DNA from 2 places in the Labrys sp. E2SS-1L genome. Region 2 is predicted to be linked to the other one. Evidence: predicted binding sites of a transcription regulator. Region 2 holds the regulator's gene; the other holds the start of a gene.
What was found. The regulator PhoB, encoded in region 2, activates phosphate uptake and scavenging genes when phosphate is short. The targets are predictions, from matches to a motif close to TGTCATNNANCTGTCAT.
Positions count from the first base shown of each region.

Region 1: ACIGJE_RS15500 (RNA degradosome polyphosphate kinase) is a predicted target of PhoB. The motif match lies at 3,073-3,089, and genes of this name have one in related genera.

Region 1 covers NZ_CP172712.1:3,350,812-3,361,344, forward strand. Annotated here, with positions in the region: gene ACIGJE_RS15480 (L,D-transpeptidase) at 1-403, shown strand, start outside; gene ACIGJE_RS15485 (CDP-alcohol phosphatidyltransferase family protein) at 536-1,066, shown strand; gene ACIGJE_RS15490 (AI-2E family transporter) at 1,166-2,269, shown strand; gene ACIGJE_RS15495 (P-loop NTPase family protein) at 2,266-2,955, shown strand; gene ACIGJE_RS15500 (RNA degradosome polyphosphate kinase) at 3,234-5,405, shown strand; gene ACIGJE_RS15505 (Ppx/GppA family phosphatase) at 5,434-6,996, shown strand; gene ACIGJE_RS15510 (D-amino acid dehydrogenase) at 7,079-8,335, opposite strand; gene rnd (ribonuclease D) at 8,437-9,609, opposite strand; gene aspS (aspartate--tRNA ligase) at 9,868-10,533, shown strand, end outside.
Region 2 covers NZ_CP172712.1:1,765,567-1,776,099, forward strand. Annotated here, with positions in the region: gene ACIGJE_RS08090 (RrF2 family transcriptional regulator) at 1-265, shown strand, start outside; gene ACIGJE_RS08095 (aldo/keto reductase) at 348-1,298, shown strand; gene ACIGJE_RS08100 (YciI family protein) at 1,384-1,740, shown strand; gene ACIGJE_RS08105 (RNA polymerase sigma factor) at 1,737-2,999, shown strand; gene phoB (phosphate regulon transcriptional regulator PhoB) at 3,148-3,849, opposite strand; gene phoU (phosphate signaling complex protein PhoU) at 3,863-4,582, opposite strand; gene pstB (phosphate ABC transporter ATP-binding protein PstB) at 4,618-5,445, opposite strand; gene pstA (phosphate ABC transporter permease PstA) at 5,442-6,284, opposite strand; gene pstC (phosphate ABC transporter permease subunit PstC) at 6,296-7,300, opposite strand; gene pstS (phosphate ABC transporter substrate-binding protein PstS) at 7,374-8,420, opposite strand; gene ACIGJE_RS08140 (ATP-binding protein) at 8,787-10,106, opposite strand; gene ppk2 (polyphosphate kinase 2) at 10,306-10,533, shown strand, end outside.

The sequences.
Region 1 (10,533 bases), 1.6 Mb from region 2:
CTACAGCCCCGGCACCATCGTGATCTCGACCAAGGAGAAGCGGCTCTATCTCGTGCAGGAGGACGGCACGGCGCTCCGGTATGGCATCGGCGTCGGCAAACAGGGCTTCACCTGGAAAGGTACCGAAACCATCAGCCGCAAGGCTGAATGGCCGAGCTGGACGCCGCCCAAGGAAATGATCGCCCGCCGTCCCGAACTGCCCGATCATATGGAGGGCGGCCTCAACAATCCGCTGGGGGCGCGTGCGCTCTATCTGGGGTCCACGCTCTATCGCATTCACGGCACCAATGAGCCGAATACCATCGGCCGGGCGGTGTCCTCCGGTTGCATTCGCATGGCCAACCCGGATGTAATGGACCTCTACCAGCGGGTGGGGGTCGGCACCACGGTGGTGGTGCTCTGACGCCTTGTTTGGACGTGTCACGGCGATGCCCGACGTCACCGTCGGGTCGCCCGACCTGCCAGACAACCGCAGAGGATGCCGGCGAATCCGCCCCGACGTGCCTGCCCTCTCGTGGTTTGCTACGATCCGATCATGACGATACCGAATCTGATCACCATCCTGCGTTTTTGCCTGGTGCCGCTGGCGGTGCTGTGCATCACCTCGGGGGCATGGGGCTGGGCGTTCGTCACCTTCCTGGTTGCCGGCGTTTCCGATGGCGTCGATGGCTTCATCGCCAAGCGCTTCGACATGCGCAGTGAATTGGGGGCCGTGCTCGACCCGCTGGCGGACAAGGCCCTGCTGGTTTCGATCTTCGTCACGCTGGGGATCGTCGGTGTGGTGCCTGCCTGGCTGGTTATCCTCGCCGTCTTCCGCGATTTCATGATCATCGGCGCCGTGCTGGTGTCCTGGGTCATGAGCCAGCCGGTACAGATCGCGCCGCTGATGCTTTCCAAGCTCAACACCGCGGTACAGATCGCTTTTGTGGCGCTCGTGCTGTTCGCCAAGGGCACGGGATGGCCTTTTCCTTTCCTGATCGAAGTGGGTTCCATCCTGGTCACGCTCTTGACCATTGCCTCGGCTGCCGCCTATCTGCGCCAGTGGCTCAACCATATGGCCGGATGAATATTCCGGCCGCGGAAGGCCATCCGCCATCTCAGCCGTCCCGGACGAGGCTTGCTTGGCCGGGGAGAACGGTGTGGATCGAGCTTCAGGAGCGAATGGATGAGCCTCCAACGGCAGGTATTCTTCTGGCTCGGTGCGTTGGCCCTGTTCATCGCGCTGATCTGGCTACTCCAGGGCATGGTATGGCCCTTTGTCGCCGGCCTGGCGATCGCGTATTTCCTCGATCCCGTCGCCGACAGGCTTGAGAGGCTGGGACTGCCCCGTTGGGCAGCCGCCTCCCTGATTCTGCTCGGCTTCATCTTCCTCATCGTGCTGGCGATCCTTCTGCTGGTGCCGATGCTGGGCGAGCAGTTCAACGGCTTGCGCGAGAGGCTGCCGAGCATCGTGGCCTCCATGCAGCGCATTCTGGGCGAACTCAACCAGAGCTGGCTCGGGGGCTTGCTTACCGAACGGCTGCAGGACATCCAGAAGTCGCTCGGCGACTATGTCGGGCAGGGGGCCCAGGTCCTTGCCACCTTCGTCTCCTCGCTCTGGTCGGGCAGCCAGGCTGTCATCGGGGTGGTCAGCATCCTGATCGTCACGCCGGTGGTGGCTTTCTACATCCTGCTCGACTGGGATCATATGGTGGCGCGTGTCGACAGCTGGCTGCCGCGTGACCACGCCGACGCCATCCGCGGCATCTTCCGCGACATCGATGCCGCCATCGCCGGCTTCGTGCGCGGCCAGGCGACGGTCTGCTTCCTGCTCGGTCTGTTCTACGGCTCCTGCCTGACCTTTCTCGGTGTCAGCTTCGGCTTCCTCATCGGGCTGTGCACCGGTCTGGCCTCCTTTATCCCTTATGTCGGTTCCATCCTTGGTTTCGTGGTCAGCGTCAGCGTGGCACTGGTCCAGGTCTGGCCAGATTGGCATTTGCCGGTCTATGCCGCCCTGGTCTTCGTGGCAGGGCAGATTCTCGAAGGCTATGTGCTCTCGCCACGCTTGGTCGGCGGTTCGGTCGGGCTGCATCCGGTCTGGCTGATGTTCGCCCTGCTGGCCGCCGGCAGCCTGTTCGGCTTCATCGGCCTGCTGGTTGCCGTGCCGGTGGCGGCGGCGATCGGCGTCCTGGTGCGCTTTGCCCTGTCGCGCTACCTCGCCAGCCAGTATTATACCGGCCATGTCGGCCAGGCTCAGGCCGAGGTGCTGCCATCGGACCCTTCGTCGTGACCCTTCCCCGCCAATTGGCGCTCGATCTGCCGCTGCGGGCCTCGTTCGCCCGCGAGGATTTCCTGGTCTCGCCGTCCAATGAGGCCGCCTATGCCTTCATCGAACGTTGGCCGGACTGGCCGTCCCGTCGTGCCCTGCTGATCGGCCCGAGCGGCTCGGGCAAGAGCCATCTGGCGGCGATCTGGTCCGAAGCCGCAGGCGCGGTCACGCTGACGGGCGAGGCGCTGCGGGACGACAATGTCCCCGTGCTGGTCTCACACAAGGCGGTGGTGATCGAAGATGCCGGGCGTGGCATCGACGAGACGGCGCTTTTCCATCTGCTCAACCTCGCCGGCGAGGCGGGCGCCTCCCTGCTGATCACCGCTCACGAACCCCCCGAGCGCTGGGGTCTTGTGCTTCCCGACCTCATCTCGCGCCTGCGGGCCATGCCGGCCCTGACCATCGCCACGCCGGACGACGATCTCTTCCGCATGCTGCTGGTGAAGCTCTTCCTCGACCGGCAGCTCATCGTCGATTCCAGCCTGGTCGACTTCCTCGTTCGGCGCATCGAGCGCTCCTTCGCCGCAGCGCGCCAGGTGGTTGCCGTGCTCGATCGCGAAGGCCTGTCACGCGGCCGCCGGATCACGCGGGCACTCGCGGCCGAACTTCTGAAGGAAGTGCTGGCGTCGCCATTCGACGAGGAGTGATCGCGATCAGGTCGCGCTTACGCTCCTCCGCCCGGGTCCAGTTCATTGAGCAGCCAGCGACGGTTCCACAGGCGACGGGGCGAAGTTTTGCGAATTTTCCCCAGCGCGGCCATTTTATGTGACAGCATTGTCATATAGGCGGCCTAAGCAGGCTTCCCCATGGCGGACGGCGATTCCGACCGGCGGGATGGGAACAGCAGCGCGGGACATAGCGAGCGGCATTGACGACCATGACCAGCACGGCACAGACGGTGGAGAGCGCGATGCAAGGCGATGAGATGCGGGAGGCGGCACATGACGTGGCTCCCTCTCAAGACTCGATCGCGCTGCGCGTCAGCCCGGATCGCTTCATCAATCGCGAGATTTCCTGGCTGCAATTCAATCGCCGCGTGCTGGAAGAGGCGTCCAACAAGAGCCATCCCCTGCTCGAGCAGTTGCGATTCCTGTCGATCTCGGCCAGCAATCTCGACGAGTTCTTCATGGTGCGCGTCGCCGGCCTGATCGGCCAGGTGCGCGAAGACGTCACGGCGCGCAGTCCAGACGGCCTGTCGCCGGCCGAACAGCTCGTCAAGATCGGCGAGGCCGTGTCCAAGCTCGCCACCGACCAGCAGAAACGCTGGACCGAATTGCGCGACGACCTGCTGCTCGAGGGCATCGTGATCACCGAGCCGCGCGACCTTTCCAAGGCCGAGCGCGCGTGGCTGGACGATTATTTCCTCAGCTACATCTTCCCGATCCTCACCCCGCTCGCCGTCGATCCGGCCCACCCGTTCCCGTTCATTCCCAATCTCGGCTTCACCATCGCCCTGCAGCTCAAGCGCATGAGCGACGGGCGCATGCTGAACGCCCTGATCCGTGCGCCCCACAAGGTCGAGCGCTTCATCCGCCTGCCGGACTTCGCCGAAACCGGGGCGGCCCGCTACATCACGCTGGAAAATCTGGCGGTGCTGTTCATCGCCAAACTGTTCCCCGGCTATACCGTGAAGGGGCAGGGCTCCTTCCGGGTCATCCGCGATTCCGATCTCGAAGTCGAGGAAGAGGCGGAAGACCTGGTGCTGCTGTTCGAGACGGCGCTCAAGCAGCGCCGGCGCGGCGTGGTGATCCGCCTCGAGATCGAGGCCGGCATGCCCGACAGCATCCGCCAATTCGTGACAGAGGAACTCGACGTCGCCGACGACGCGGTATTTCGCGTCGAGGGCATGCTCGCCCTCAACGAATTGTCGCAACTCGTCGGGCTCGATCGTCCGGACCTCAAATTCAAGCCCTATTCGCCACGCTCGCCTGAGCGTATCCGCGATCATGGGGCCGATGCCTTCGCCGCCATCCGGCAGAAGGACATCCTGGTGCACCACCCCTACGAATCTTTCGATGTCGTGGTGCAGTTCCTCAACCAGGCAGCGCGCGACCCGAACGTGGTCGCCATCAAGCAGACGCTGTACAGAACCTCCTCCAACAGTCCGATCGTCAAGGCGTTGGCCGAGGCCGCCGAGGCCGGAAAATCGGTCACGGCGCTGGTGGAACTGAAGGCACGCTTCGACGAGGAAGCCAACATACGCTGGGCCCGCGATCTCGAACGCGCCGGCGTGCAGGTGGTGTTCGGCTTCATCGAGCTGAAGACCCACGCCAAGCTCTCGCTGGTGGTGCGGCGCGAGATGGGCCAGCTCGTGTCCTATTGCCATGTCGGCACTGGCAACTACCATCCCATCACCGCGCGGATCTACACGGATCTGTCCTTCTTCACCGCCGATCCTGTGATCGCGCGAGACGTCTCGCGCATCTTCAACTTCATCACAGGCTATGCCGAGCCGGCGGCGCTGGAGCGCATGGCGGTTTCGCCCGTCTCGCTCAAGCAGCGCATCCTCGACCACATCAATGCCGAGATCGAGCACGCCAAGGCTGGCCGGCCGGGCGCCATCTGGTGCAAATGCAACTCGCTGGTCGACACCATGATCATCGATGCGCTCTATGCAGCCAGCCAGGCGGGTGTGCAGGTCGATCTGGTGGTGCGCGGCATCTGCTGCCTCAGGCCGGGCGTTCCCGGCCTGTCGGAGAACATCCGCGTCAAGTCGATCGTCGGCCGCTTCCTCGAGCATGGCCGCATCTATGCGTTCGGCAATGGCCATGGCCTGCCGCACCAGAAGGCGGCCGTCTACATCTCCTCGGCCGATCTGATGGAACGCAATCTCGACCGCCGCGTCGAAGCGCTCTGCCCTATCCTCAACCCGACGGTGCACGAGCAGGTGCTCGATCAGATCATGATCGCCAATCTTATCGACAATCAACAGAGCTGGAGCATCTTGCCCGACGGAACTGCGGAACGCATAGTCCCGCAGCCTGACGAAGAGCCCTTCAACGCCCACAAATATTTCATGACCAATCCCAGCCTATCGGGACGAGGCAAATCTCTTGAACACAACTCTCCCCGAACGCTCCTCAGCCGCAGACGCTGACACGCTGCCCCATGTCCAGGCCGCCGACCTGGCGGGGCCGAGCCCGGGACAGCCCGGTTTCGCGCAGGGGCGCATCTGCCAGGGGCCGCCGATCGCGACGATCGACATTGGCTCAAACTCGGTTCGTCTGGTGGTCTATGAGGGGCTGACGCGCGCGCCGACGGCCGTCTTCAACGAGAAGGTGCTGTGCGGCCTCGGCCGTGGCGTGATGACCACCAAGCGCCTCGATCCCGCAGCCGTCGCCAAGGCCTATGCGGCGCTCATCCGCTTCCGCGCCCTATGCGACACCATGGGCGTGAAGGACCTCTACGTCCTGGCGACGGCGGCGGCGCGCGATGCCGAGGACGGCGAGGAGTTCATCGCCCGCGCCACGGCGATCTGCCGTGCGGAGATCGAAGTGCTGTCCGGCAAGCGCGAGGCGCGCCTGTCGGCCTATGGCGTGATCTCGGGTTTCCACATGCCGGACGGCGTGGTCGGCGACATGGGCGGTGGTTCGCTCGAACTGATCGAGGTGCACGGCCATCGCGCCGGCGCGGGCATGACGACACCGCTCGGCGGGCTTGCCTTGCAGGACACCTCCGGCCAGTCGGTGCGCAAGGCGTCGAAGATCGCCCAGGAAAAGCTCGCCAAGGCGGACCCGCTGAAACATCTGAAGGACCGCACCTTCTATGCGGTCGGCGGTACCTGGCGTTCGCTTGCCAAGCTGCACATGATGCAGCTCGGCTATCCCCTGCACATCATGCATGGCTACAGCGTGCCGGCGCGGGAGATGCTCGATTTCTGCAAGCTGATCATGCGGGTCGACAACACCACTTTGATCGGCAAGGACACGGTTTCGACCGGGCGCCTGCCGCTGCTCGCCTATGGCGCGGCGGTGATGAGCGAGGTCATCAAGGCCGGCAAGCCGCGCGATGTGGTGATCTCGGCCCAGGGCGTGCGTGAAGGCCTGCTCTATTCGCTGCTCGACGAGGAGAGCCGCAAGCTCGATCCCCTGATCACCGCAGCCAGCGAACTCAACATCCTGCGTTCGCGCTCGCCGCGGCACGGCGAGGAACTGGTGCGCTGGGGCGACCGCTTCATGGCATCGACCCACCTCGACGAGACGGCCGACGAGAAACGCCAGCGCCATGCGGCCTGCCTGGTGGCCGATATCGGCTGGCGCGCCCACCCCGATTATCGTGGCGAGCAGAGCCTCAACATCATTGCCCACGCCGCCTTTGTCGGCGTCGATCATCGTGGTCGCGCCTATATGGCGGTAGCGAACTATTTCCGCCATGTCGGCCTGAACGAGGAGGAACTGTCTCCCCGCATCCGTGAGATCGCCACCGCGCGCATCCTCGACCGGGCGCGCATCCTCGGGGGGCTGATGCGGGTAGGCTACATCCTGTCCGCCTCGATGCCGGGCGTGCTACCGCGCGCGCCGCTCTATGTCAGTCATGGCAAACTGCTGCTCGATGTGCCCCGCGACCTGGAGGGGCTGGTGGGCGAACGCCTCAACGCCCGCATGAAGGCGCTCGGGCGCCTGATCGGTCGCGAGGCCGTGATCCGGATCCTCGATCCGGCGGAGACTGTCACGGTCGCGGCGGAATAGGGGAGACAGGTTGGCAAAGGCCACACCCCGCTGTCTGCAGCCAGTGGGGTGTGGCCTCTGCCGGGATGAAGGACCGGAACGTTCAGGCCCCGTAGCGGTTCAACCCGAGGTCCGAGACGTCGATCTCCGGCTTCTTGCCGCTGACGATATCGGCCATCACACGGCCGGAGCCGCAGGCCATGGTCCAGCCCAATGTGCCATGGCCGGTGTTGAGCAGCAGGTTCTTGTAACGCGTGCGGCCGATCACCGGCGTGCCGTCCGGCGTCATCGGACGCAGGCCCGACCAGAAGCTCGCGGCGGCCAGATTGCCCGAACCGCCGAAGAGGTCGCTTACCGACTGGGCCAGCGTGTCACGGCGGGCCGGCGGCAGGTCCTTGCTGAAGCCCGAAATTTCGGCCATGCCACCGACACGGATGCGATCACCGAGCCGGGTGATCGCGATCTTGTAGGTCTCGTCCATGATGGTGGAGACCGGCGCCCGGCTCTCGTCGACGATCGGAATGGTGAGCGAATAGCCCTTGACCGGGTAGACCGGCACCTTGAGGCCGAGCGGCGCGACGAAACCGGGTGTGTAGCTGCCGAAAGCCGCAATGTAGGCGTCGGCTTTCTCGACGCCTGTGCTGGTCTCGACGCCTTCGATCTTGTCGCCGGCGAAGACGAGCCGCTTGATCTCGACGCCATAGCGAAAGCGCACGCCGAGCGTTTCGGCGAGCTGAGCCAACGCGCCGGTGAACTTGTAGCAGTCGCCGGTCTCGTCATTGGGCAGGCGCAAGCCGCCGCGGATCAGGGAACGGACATGGGCAAGAGCCGGTTCGGCGCCGATGCAGCCATCCGCATCGAGGACCTCGAAGGGGACACCATCGCGCTTGAGCACCTCGACATCCTTGCCGATGCCGTCGAGCTGCTTCTGGGTACGGAAGAGCTGCAGGGTACCCTGCATGCGCTCGTCATAGCGGATGCCGGTGGCGGCCCTCAGTTCGATCAGCTTGTCTCGGCTATATTCGGCCAGGCGAACCATGCGGCTCTTGTTGATGGCATAGCGCTCGGAGGTGCAGTTGAGCAGCATGCGCCAGACCCAGGCGACCATCGCCGGATCGGGACGGGGGCGCAGGATCAGCGGGGCATGCTTCATCAACAGCCACTTGATCGCCTTTTGCGGAATGCCGGGAGCCGCCCAAGGCGAGGCATAGCCGGGGGAAACCTCGCCGGCATTGGCGAAACTGGTCTCGAGAGCTGGGCCGGGCTGGCGATCCAGCACGACGACTTCATGTCCGGCCTTCGCCAGATAATAGGCGGAGGTCACTCCGATCACGCCGCTGCCGAGAACCGCGACCTTCATTTTATGCTCATACTCCTGCTTGCGATGCGTCCAAAGGCCCGGCGCATCGAACGATTCGCCCAGCCTTCACCCGGCTCATAGCGCAAGTCAATTACAGCCAGCTATCGGCTAATTGCCGCGACCTTGCCGCGTTCGATCGCCAGCGCCAGCTTGCCGTGCTTGAGGGCGAGCGCCTTCTCGCCGAACAGTTCGCGGCGCCAGCCATGCAGGGCCGGGACATCGGCTGTGTCGCTGTCTGCGATCATGTCGAGATCGTCGGTGGTGGCGATCACCTTGGCGGCGACGCCCTGGCTTTCAGCCACCATCTTCAGCAGCACCTTGAGCAGTTCCACCGTCGCGCCGGCGCCATTGCTGGCGATCCGCGGCGGTGCCTGGCGTGGCAGGCTCGCTGGGTCTCGAGCCAGACCGGCCTTCACCGCTTCGATCAGGTCGAGGCCGGGGCGGGAGCGTTCCCATCCCTTCGGAATCATGCGGATACCGGCCAGCTTCTCCGGCGTGTCCGGGGCCTGCAGAGCGACTTCGGTGATGGCGTCGTCCTTGAGCACGCGCGAACGCGGCACGTTCTTCGACTGGGCCTCGCGCTCGCGCCAAGCTGCCACCTCGACCAGCACGGCAAGATCGCGCGGCTTGCGCACGCGTCCGCTTACCCGCCGCCAGGCGTCCTCCGGGGCCTGCCGATAGGTATCCGGCGAAGTCAGGACAGACATTTCGTCGCCGACCCAATGGCTCCTCTTTCTTTTCTCGAGCGACGCCGCAAGCTTGAGGTAGACGTCGCGCAAATGGGTGACGTCCGAGACGGCGTAATTGATCTGGGCCTGGGTGAGGGGGCGCTTCGACCAGTCCGTGAAACGGGACGACTTGTCGATATGGGCGTTGGTGATGCGCTGGACCAATTGGTCATAGGCAATGGAGTCGCCATAGCCCAGCACCATGGCGGCGACCTGCGTGTCGAACAGCGGCGCGGGAATGAAGCCGGCGAGATGCCAGACGATCTCGATGTCCTGCCGGGCGGCGTGGAAGACCTTCAGCACCTTCTCGTTGCGCAGCAGCTCGAACAGGGGAGCAAGGTCTAGCCCCTCGGCCAGGGCGTCGATGACCACAGCCTCCTCGCGGCTGGCAACCTGCACGACGCAGAGCTTGGGCCAAAAGGTGGTCTCACGCAGGAACTCGGTATCGACGGTAACGAACTCATGTGCGGCGAGGCGAGAGCAGGCTGCGGCGAGGTCCGGGGTTGTGGTGATGATGGCGACTGGGGAACTGGAGGATTGTGGCATGAATATGCTTATCGGGCACACGGCGCCACAAGGCAAGGATTTCGGCCTTAAATGCATGTTCAGGGCCTTGTTTGGCCCGGACAAGTCAAGCTGCTCCTTGACGGCGGCGGTGGCGTTGGGGTCTATGACCTCAAACTCCAGAGCAAGGCGCGTTTCGGCGAAAACGCACTTATACTCTGGCACCTTGGTTTGACGCGTCTTTGCGATTCTCGGTGATACCGTCCGATCGCAAAACACTTTGTCCGGAAAGACACGCCTATGCACCGTTATCGCTCTCACACCTGTGCTGATCTTCGCCTCGACCATGTCGGGCAGGACGTGCGGCTTTCCGGCTGGTGCCACCGCATCCGCGACCATGGTGGCCTGCTGTTCATCGACCTGCGCGACCATTACGGCCTGACCCAGTGCGTGGTCGATCCGGATTCGCCGGCCTTCAAGGTGGCGGAGACCCTGCGCTCGGAATGGGTCGTGCGCGTGGACGGCAAGCTGCGCAAGCGCCCCGAAGGCACCGAGAACCACGAGATGCCCACGGGCCTGGTGGAAGTCTACGTCACCGAGATCGAGGTGCTGGGACAGGCGGCCGAACTGCCGCTGCCCGTGTTCGGTGACCAGGACTATCCGGAAGAGACGCGCCTGAAATACCGCTTCCTGGATCTGAGGCGCGAGCGCATCCACAACAACATCATGCTGCGCGGCAAGGTGGTGGATGGCATGCGTACGCGCATGAAGGCGGCTGGCTTCAACGAGTTCCAGACGCCGATCCTGACGGCCTCCTCGCCGGAAGGCGCGCGCGACTTCCTGGTGCCCTCGCGTATCCATCCCGGCAAGTTCTACGCTCTGCCGCAGGCGCCTCAGCAATATAAGCAGCTGTTGATGATGGCGGGCTTCGACCGCTACTTCCAGATCGCTCCCTGCTTCCGCGAC
Region 2 (10,533 bases):
CGGCGGCTACATGCTGGCGCGCGAAGCCAGCCAGATCAGCGTCGGCAATGCCATCCGGGTTCTCGACGGCCCGCTCGCGCCGATCGCCTGCGCCAGCCACACCGCTTATCAGCCTTGCCTCGACTGCCCGGATGTTCCAGGTTGCACCGTACGCCTTTTGATGCGGCGTGTGCGGGACCTCTCTTCCAACCTGCTCGACAACATGTCGGTGGAAGAGATGCGTCAGGCAGGGGGCGGGGAACAAGAGCTGACCTATTCGATTTGAACTCCCTGCGGCCCTTGAGCCCGAACCGGCACGGCCAAGTGCCGGACGGGTCCATTTGTTGTCATGAATATGGAGAGCATTCATGGAAAAACGTGCGATTGGACGGTCGGATCTGTCGGTTGCTCCGCTTGGCCTGGGTGGCAATGTCTTTGGCTGGAGCGCGGATGAGAAAGCCTCCTTCGCCGTCCTCGATGCTTTCGTCGGGGGTGGTTTCAACCTGATCGACACTGCCGATGTCTATTCATCCTGGGTTCCCGGCAATCAGGGCGGCGAATCCGAGGTCATCATCGGCAAGTGGATGAAGGCTCGCGGCAATCGCGCCGACATCGTGCTCACCACCAAGGTCGGCTCGGAAATGGGGCCGGGCAAGAAGGGCCTGTCGCGCGACTACATCGTCCAGGCGGTGGAGGACTCGCTCAAGCGCCTGCAGACCGACTATATCGACCTCTATCTCTCCCATTGGGAGGATCCGGAGGTCGAACTCGAGGAAACGCTGGGCATCTATGCCGAGCTGGTCAAGGACGGCAAGGTGCGGGTGATCGGTAATTCCAATCATAGCGCCAATACCATGTTCAAGGCGCTGGCGATCAGCACCAAGGAGATGTGGCCGCGTTTCGAGAACCTGCAGACGCAATATAATCTCTATGATCGCTCCGGTTATGAGCGCGAGCTCGAGGCTTTCTGTCTCAAGAACGAGATTGGCGTGACCAGCTATTTCTCACTGGCCAAGGGCTTCCTGTCCGGCAAATATCGCAGCGAAGCCGATTTCGCCAAGAGCAATGCGCGTGGCGGCGACATGGGCACCTACCTCAACGAGCGTGGCCTGCGCATCCTCGCCGCCCTGGACGCGGTGGCCGAGGCCAAGAACGCCACGCCCGCCCAAGTCGCCATTGCCTGGCTGATTGCAAGGCCCGGTATCGTCGCTCCGATCGCCAGCGCCACCAGCGTCGAGCAGCTCTCCGACCTGATCAAGGCGACCGAGCTCAATCTTGGTTCGGCCGAGATCGAGCAGCTCACCAAGGCGAGCGCATAATTTTCCTGTCGCTGTCGAAAGCGAACGGGATGGCGCGTCATTGTCATGCCGGCGCATCATGCGCCGGCGGAGACAGGAGGAACCCATGCAGTTCGCAATTCTGATCTACAGCAGCGAAGAAGCCATGCTGAAGGCGGATCCCGCCAACAAGCAGCAGATCCTAGCGGCCTATCAGGCCTATACGCAGGCGCTCCAGTCGGCCGGTGCCCTCGGCCCCTGGAGCCGCCTGCGCCCGACGGCTTCGGCCACCACCGTGCGCATCGCCGACGGCAAGACCCAGGTGCTCAACGGGCCCTTCGCCGACACACGCGAGCAGCTCGGCGGCTTCTATATCATCGACGTGCCGGACCTGGATGCCGCGATCGGCTGGGCGGCGCGCTGCCCGAGCGCCGCCATCGGGACCATCGAGGTCCGGCCGATATGGGACCCGAAGGACTATTGAGCGAACGGCCCGAGCCGGTGTCTTCAGCCCCCGCAGCCGAGCTTGCCGAAATCGTGGCGCGACGCAGCTATGGCCGGCTCGTCGCTCTTCTCGCGGCGCGCTCGGGCGACATTGCGGGGGCCGAGGATGCCCTGGCCGACGCCTTTGCTGCGGCCATGGAACATTGGCCGGCGGGCGGCGTGCCCGTCAATCCCGAAGCCTGGCTGCTGACCGCGGCCCGGCGCCGCCAGATCGATGCGGCCCGCCGCGCCAGGCTGCGCGGCGAAAAGGCGGACGAGGTCAGCCGCCATGTCGAGGCCCTCGCCTCGGAGCAGGGCGAGCGGCATGCCGTGCCCGATGAGCGCCTGCGCCTGATGTTCGCCTGCGCCCATCCCTCCCTCGATGCCACCGTGCGTGCGCCCCTGATCCTGCAGGTGATATTGGGGTTCGATGCCGGCGCGATCGCCAGCGCCTTCCTGGTCTCGCCCGTGGCGATGAGCCAGAGACTGGTGCGGGCCAAGGCCAAGATCAAGCAAGCCGGCATCCCCTTCCGCATCCCGGAGCCCGACGAGTTGCCCGGCCGTCTCGACGCGGTGCTGGAGGCCGTTTATGCCGTCTATGCCGAAGGCTGGGCCGATCCGGAAGGGGCTCATGCCCGCGAGCGCAATCTGTCGACGGAGGGTATCTGGCTCGGCCGGCTGCTCGCCTCGCTCCTGCCCGGCGAGCCGGAAGTGCTGGGACTGCTGGCCCTGATGCTGCACGCCGAAGCGCGGCGGGCGGCGCGCCGCGGCCAGGGCGGCGATTATATTCCGCTGGAGCAGCAGGACACCACGCTCTGGGATGCGGGACTGATCGAGGAGGCCGAGGCCTTGCTTGCCCGGGCCGGCCAGGTCCGCCAGATCGGCCGCTATCAGCTGGAAGCCGCGCTGCAATCGGCCCATGCGCATCGACGCATCTGCGCGACGACGGACTGGGCCGCGATCGTCACATTGTATGAAGCCCTGGTTCTGCTGACAGCTTCTCCAGTGGCCGCCATCAACCGGGCCGTGGCGCTCGCCCGCCTCATGGGGCCGCAGGCTGGTCTGGCTGCACTTGACGAGGTCGCCGGTGACGGACGCATCGTCGATTACCAGCCCTATTGGGCCGCGCGTGCGGACTTGCTGGTGCGGGCCGCCAGACCGGAGGAGGCCCGCAATGCCTATTTGCGGGCGATCGGCCTGGAGAGCGATCCGGCCATCCGCCGCTATCTGCAGGCACGCCTGGCGGATTTGGCGGCGTGACTGCGCGGCGAGGGAGGAGGGCGGATATCGTCGCCCACTCTTGCTCTCTACGTCGCGCAGCCCCTAACCCTCTCCCCGTAGGAGCGTGGTGAGGGCGCAACGCAGCCTTGGCGAAGCGGAGCGAGCGGGCAATGCCCACGAAACGCGCTCAGGATTGCTTGGCGAAGGTCTCGTCGAAGGAATAGCCGGCACCGCGCACGGTGCGGATCGGATCGATCTCGCGCGTGCGGTTCATCGCCTTGCGCAGGCGGCCGACATGCACGTCGACCGTGCGCTCGTCGATATAGACGTCGCGGCCCCAGACGCTGTCGAGCAACTGCTCGCGCGCGAAGACGCGTCCCGGTGCCTGCATCAGGAATTCGAGCAGGCGGAACTCGGTCGGGCCGAGGCGGATCTCGCGATTGCCGCGATGGACGCGCTTGGTCTCGCGGTCGAGGGAGATGTCGCCGGCCTTGAGCAGGGAGGCGACGTGATCGGGCTTGGCCCGGCGCAGCAGGGCACGCACGCGGGCCGAGAGCTCGGGCACGGAGAAGGGCTTGACGACATAGTCGTCGGCGCCGGTGGCCAGCCCCCGCACGCGTTCGGTTTCCTCGCCGCGCGCCGTGAGCATGATCACCGGCAGGCGCTCGGTTTCCGGGCGCATGCGAATGCGCCGGCACAATTCGATGCCGGACAGGCCCGGCAACATCCAGTCGAGCAGAACCAGGTCCGGCACGCTTTCGCGCAAGCGGATCTCGGCGTCGTCTCCGCGTGCGACACTATCCACCTCATAGCCTTCGGCTTCGAGATTGTAGCGCAGCAGCAGGGTCAGCGCTTCTTCGTCCTCGACGATCAGAACCTTGGGAGGCATGGCCTATCCCTTGTTATTTAGCCGGCACAGGAAGGTCGACGAGATCGGTGCTGTTGTCCGCCTTGGGCCGCTCTCCGGCCGGCGATTCACCGGTCACGAGATAGTGGACCGTCTCGGCGATGTTGGTGGCGTGGTCACCGATGCGCTCGATGTTCTTGGCGCAGAACAGCAGATGGGTGCAGAAGCCGATATTGCGCGGATCTTCCATCATGTAGGTCAGCAATTCGCGGAACAGCGAGGTATACATCGCATCGATCTCGCCGTCCGAGCGCCAGACCGAGAGGGCTTCCTCGACATTGCGTTGGGCGAAGGCGTCGAGCACCTGCTTGAGCTGCTCGAGTACCAGGTCGGCCATGTGGTCGAAACCGCCGAAGAGCTGGGCCGGCTGGGCGTGACTGTGGATGGCCACCACGCGCTTGGCGACATTCTTGCCGAGGTCGCCGATCCGCTCGAGGTCATTGGCCACCCGCAGGGCCGAGACGATCTCGCGCAGGTCGAGAGCCAGCGGCTGGCGCTTGGCGATGATCAGGATGGCCCTGTCCTCGACCTGGCGCTGCAACTTGTCGATCGCGGCGTCGAGATCGATCACCGCCTTGGCGCGCTGGGTGTCGCGCTTGAGCAGGGCTTCGACGCTGTCGGCTACGCTCTTCTCGGCATAGCCACCCATTTCGGCGATCATGTTGCGCAGCTCGCGCAGTTCCTGGTCGAAGGATGTAACGATATGGTCGGACATGCCGCCTCCAAATGAATTCGACGCTGGCCGAGGGATCAGCCGAAGCGGCCGGTGATGTAATCCTGCGTACGGCTGTCGTTCGGGGTGGTGAACATCTTGTTGGTCTGGCCGACTTCGATGAGGTCGCCCAGATAGAAGAAGGCCGTCACATCCGCGCAGCGCGCCGCTTGCTGCATATTGTGCGTGACGATCACGATGGTGAAGTCTCGCTTCAATTCGTCGATCAATTCCTCGATCTTGGCGGTCGAGATCGGATCGAGCGCGGAGGTCGGCTCGTCCAGCAGGACGACTTCGGGCTTCACCGCGATGGTACGGGCGATGCACAGGCGCTGCTGCTGGCCGCCGGACATGCCTAGGGCTGAAGCGTGCAGGCGGTCCTTGACCTCGTTCCACAAGGCGGCCTTGGTCAGGCACCATTCGACACGCTGGTCCATCTCCGCCTTGGAGATGGATTCATGCAGCCGCACGCCGAAGGCGATGTTGTCGTAGATCGACATCGGGAAGGGCGTGGGCTTCTGGAACACCATGCCGATGCGGGCGCGCAGCACCGCCGGGTCGATCTCCTTGCCGATGACGTTCTGGCCGTCGAGCAGCACGCGGCCCTTGGCGGTCTGCCCCGGATAGAGGTCGTACATGCGGTTGAGCACGCGCAGCAGAGTCGACTTGCCGCAGCCGGAGGGACCGATCATGGCGGTGACCTGCCGGTCGATCATGTCGAGATTGATGGCCTTGAGCGCATGCTTCTCGCCATAATAGAAGTCGAGATTCTCGACCTTGAGCTTCACGGCGGCGGCTGGATCGGCGAGGGGGCGTTCGGCAACCGCGATGGAGGCTTGGGGGGTAGCGGACATGGGAGCACTCATTTCTTGGGAGCGAGCACGAAGCGGGTCAGGATATTGAGCGCCAACACGCCGGCGGTGATGAGGAGGGCGCCGCTCCAGGCCACCGAGACGGCCTTGGGATCGGGATAGGGCGCGAGCTGGTAGATGGCAGCCGGCAAGCTGGCAAAGGCATTGCCGAGATTGAGCGACCAGTTGGAATTGCCAAAGGCCGTGAGCAGCAGCGGTGCGGTCTCGCCGGCGGCGCGGGCCAGGGCCAGCAGGATGCCGGTAACGATACCGGTGCGAGCCGAGCGCCAGGTCACGAAGGTGATGACCTTCCACATCGGCGATCCCAGGGCAAAGGCGGCTTCACGCAGGCTGATCGGCACCAGCGCCAGCATGTCCTCGGTGGTGCGCACGACCACCGGCAGGATGATGATGGCCAGCGCCACCACACCGGCCCAGCCGGAGAACCCGCCTGTCGCCACCACGATCATCTGGTAGACGAACAGGCCGATCAGGATGGACGGCGCCGAGAGCAGGATGTCGTTGATGAAGCGCACCGCATCGGCGAATTTGCTGCCGCGGCCGGCCTCGGCCAGGAAGGTGCCGGCCATGATGCCGATCGGCGCACCGATCAGGAGGGCGAGCAGTACCATGACGAGAGAGCCGACGATGGCATTGCGCAGGCCGCCATCGGCCATGTCCTTGGTGAAGAGGTCCATGGTCAGCGAGGGCAGACCCTCGCGCAGCAGCGTGAACAGGATCCAGGCCAGCGCCAGCAGGGAGATCGCGGCAAAGCTGATCGAGACGACCTTGTAGGCATAGTCGAGGGCGCGGCGGCGGGCGAGACGGGCGCTGCTTTGGGCGAGATGGGCCATGATGCTCTCCCTTACTTGGCGTTGGTGCGCACGAGCATGCGGGAGATCGCAAGCACGATGAAGGAAATCACGAAGAGCACGAAGCCCAGCTCCAGCAGCGACTGGCTGCGCAGCGAGCCGGCCGGCGCGTCCGGGAATTCGTTGGCGATGGTGGAGGCGATGGTCGCGCCCGAGGAGAACAGCGAGGCCGATATTCGGTTGGCGTTGCCGATCACGAAGGTCACCGCCATCGTCTCGCCCAAAGCGCGGCCGAAGCCGAGCATGACGGCGCCGACCAGCGCCGTGCGGCCATAGGGCACCGAGACGTTGCGGAAGACTTCATAGGTGGTGGCACCGACGCCATAGGCCGATTCCTTCAGCATGGCGGGCACCGATTCGAGGATCTCGACGAACATCGCGGTGATGAAGGGAATGATCATCAGGGCCAGGATGATGCCGGCCGTGAGCATGCCGGCGCCGTTGGTGGGGCCCTTGAACAGATAGCCGAGCACCGGCACGTGCGAGAGGACGGAGATGATCGGCGGGTAGATCGTCTGGGCCAGGATCGGCGCCACGATCAGCGACCCCCACATGCCGAAGATGATCGACGGCACGGCCGCCAGGAGCTGGATGGCGATGCCGATCGGTCGCCGCACGCTCTGGGGCGCGATCTCCGTGAGGAAGAAGGCGATGCCGAAGGACATCGGCAAGGCAATGATCAAAGCGAGAATGCCGGTGAACAGCGTGCCGTAGATCATGACGCCGGCGCCGAATTTCTCGGTGACGGGGTTCCAGGCGGTGGACCAGTAGAAGCTCGGCCCGAAATGGGCCAGCGCCGGCCAGCCGCCATAGAAGAGCAGCACGACGATCGAGCAGAGCAGGATCAGCACGAGGGAGCCGCAGCCATAGAGGGCGGCCTTGAAGATGGGATCCAGGTTGGCGCCCGGAACCGTCTTGGCCCCGGGCGAGGGAGAACCCTGCGCGACCTTTGCGGCCGAGTTGGATGCGTCCAGCGAGGAGTCGGCTACGGCGCTCATGGCGATGTTCCAGCCTGTGATTCGATCAGGGACGACGACCCGGCGCAGAACTGCGCCGGGTCGGGGGTTCAGCTTATTCGTAGACGGCCTTGCCGTCGGCAGCCTTCACTTCGCTCTTCCAGGCGGTGCGAACGGTATCGATCACCTCCTTGGGCAGCGGGATGTAGTGCAGCTTCTCGGCCGTCGCGCCGCCATCCTTGTAGGCCCAGTCGAAGAACTTCATGACTTCGGCCGACTGCTTGGCGTCCTTGGGATCCTTCGGCAGCAGGATGAAAGTGGTGGAAACGATCGGCCAGGAGGTTTCTCCGCCGACGTCGATCATCGAGACGGCGAAGTCCTTGGCACCCTTCCAATCGGCCTTGGCGGCTGCGGCCTGGAACGCAGGAACGGTCGGCTTGACGACCTTGCCGTCCTTGTTCTGCAACTGCGTGGTGGTCAGGCTGTTGTTGGCGGCATAGACATATTCGACATAGCCGATGGCGCCTTGGGTGTTCTTCACGGCGCCGGCGACGCCGTCATTGCCCTTGGCACCCGAACCGGTCGACCACTGCACCGAGGTGGCGGCGCCGATATTGCTCTTCCAGTCGGGGCTCACGGCCGAAAGATAGGACGTGAAGACATAGGTCGTGCCCGAGCCGTCGGCGCGGTAGACCGGGGCGATGTCGAGATCGGGGAGCTTCACATCCTTGTTGAGCTCGGCGATCTTCGGATCGTTCCACTTGGTGATCTTGCCCTGGTAGATGTCGGCGATGATCGCGCCGGTCAGCGTGAGCTGATCGGCGGATACACCCTCGATGTTCACGATCGGCACGATGGCGCCGATGACGGTCGGGAACTGCAGCAGCTTGGCGGCGGTCAGCTTGTCGGTGGCCATCGGAGCATCGGAAGCGCCGAAATCGACAGTGCGGTTGGTGATCTGGGTCTGGCCGCCGCCCGAACCGATCGCCTGGTAGTTCAGCGCGGTGCCGGTCTTGGCTTTGAAATCGCTACCCCAGGCATTGTAGACCGGGGCGGGGAAGGTGCCACCGGCGCCGGTGATGTCGGCAGCGAAGGCGGCGGTCGCGGCGATCGTGCTGGACAGGGCTACCGAAGCGGCGAGCGCGAGGAAGGAAAGCTTCACGGTCTATCTCCGTTGTTCTCTGGACAGGCGCTACGATCGTTTACCGGTCGGCAACCCTGTCTACGGCGCGACTCCTAACAAGCCGGCAGCAACGGTTCTATGACAGTTAGGCTATCGTTTTATGACAAATAAAACCGTTATAATTCAATTGGTTGATGGTATTCTGTCAACCGCGTCGCAACGGTGGTGACGCGATTGTTAAAACCCGTCGAAACCCTATGACGATGGCTGCAGCCTCGATCGTCATGCCGGATTCGGGGATACCGGCCTGTCCTTGTTCGCGTGCCCGGCGATTTTCGAGGCCAAATCAAAGATTTGGTGAAAATCGCCGAAGGAGCCGGCAGTTCCTGAAAATGCCTCGCTGTGTCAGTCGATCTGGTCGATCCGGACCGAGAAAACCGTGCTTTCACCCGGTACGCTCTCAATGCCCAGGCGGCCGCGGTGGCGCGCCACGATGTGCTTGACGATGGCGAGCCCGAGGCCCGTGCCGCCCTTCTCGCGGGATTTCGCAGCATCCACCCGGTAGAAGCGTTCGGTGAGGCGCGGTACATGCTCCGCCTCGATGCCCGGGCCGTAATCGCGCACCGTCACCACCGCCTCGCGGCCCTTGCCCTGCGGCTTGGGTTGCGAATCGAGGGTAACCTCGACCTTGCCGCCGGACGCGCCATATTTGATGGCATTTTCCACCAGATTCTCGAAGACACGGATCAACTCGTCCCGCTCGCCCCGCACTTCCAGCATCGGGACGCGCTTGTCGACGCTGAGCGTGACGCTGCGGTCCTGGGCGAGGGGCCCGAGCGTATCGGCGACATGGCCGACCACCGCACCGAGCTCGACCGGCTTGTCGGGCTGGACATGGGCATTGAGCTCGATGCGCGAGAGCGACAGGAGATCGTCGATCAGCCGGGACATGCGATTGGCCTGGGACCGCATGATGTCGAGAAATTTTTCGCGTGCAGCCGCGTCGTTGCGGGCCGGTCCCTGCAGGGTTTCGACGAAGCCGAGCAGGGAGGCGAGTGGCGTGCGCAGTTCGTGGCTGGCATTGGCGACGAAATCGACCCGCATCTGTTCGACACGGTGGCGCTGGGTGACGTCGCGCAGCACGATCACCACGAAGGCCGTGCGGCCGTTCTCGCCGGCAATGGTGGAGATCTGCGCCTCGATGACGCGATCGATCGGTACGCGTTCGGAATATTCGATCTGCCGGCTGGCCCCGGTGTCGAGGGCCGAGCGGATGGCATCGATCAGTTCCGGCACGCGCAGTGCATAGGTCAGGGCTTCCGAAATGCGCAGATTCGGCACGATGTCGCGGGCGCGGCGGTTGAAATAACGAACGGCAAGCTCCGAATCGAGCACGATGACCGGATCCGGAATGGCCATCACCAGATCGTCGAAGGAAGGCTTGCCGCCACCCTTGGGAAGAGTGGGCTGGATGCTGCCGTCATGCCCGCCGGTTGAGGGAATGGTGCCCGTCGCGGCGACGATCATGGCGAAGATGAGCAATCCATGCCAGGGATTGGCGCCGTCCCACAGCACGAGAGCGGCCAGCAGAACCGCGATCGAGAGCACGAGCCAACGGCGACCCCAGATGCGGTTCAGGATGTTTCTGTTCGAACTCACCGGACCAGCTACACCGCTCCAGGCCAATTTCGTCAAGAGCCAGGAGCGTTCCATCACCATCGACATTGCGGCTTTCCATCCAAAGCGTTTTGCGATTTGACGGATTGGTCTCGAATCGCAAGGACGCGTCCAACCAGAGAGCCAGGGCAAAGGGCGTTTCTACCAGAATGCGCTTTGCTCCAGGCGTTGTGGAAATCGTTCATGCTGGCAATGTAGACAGAGCGATGACAGTTTCACGACGATCGCGCGGATTTGGAGAGGTTCCATGACAAAGAAGGCGGGCAAGCAGACGGATGAAGCGCTCAAGAAGGCGATTGCCGGGTTTCGTCTCGATGATCTCGACCTGCCTCCGGAGATCGACGAGGCAGCTTTCCGGTCGGGCAACTACCCGCACAAGGAAAAGCTGAAGTCCAAGACCTATGAACGGGATCTTCGCGCCTTGCAGATCGAGCTCCTCAAGGCGCAGACCTGGGTCAAGGAGCAGGGCGAGCGC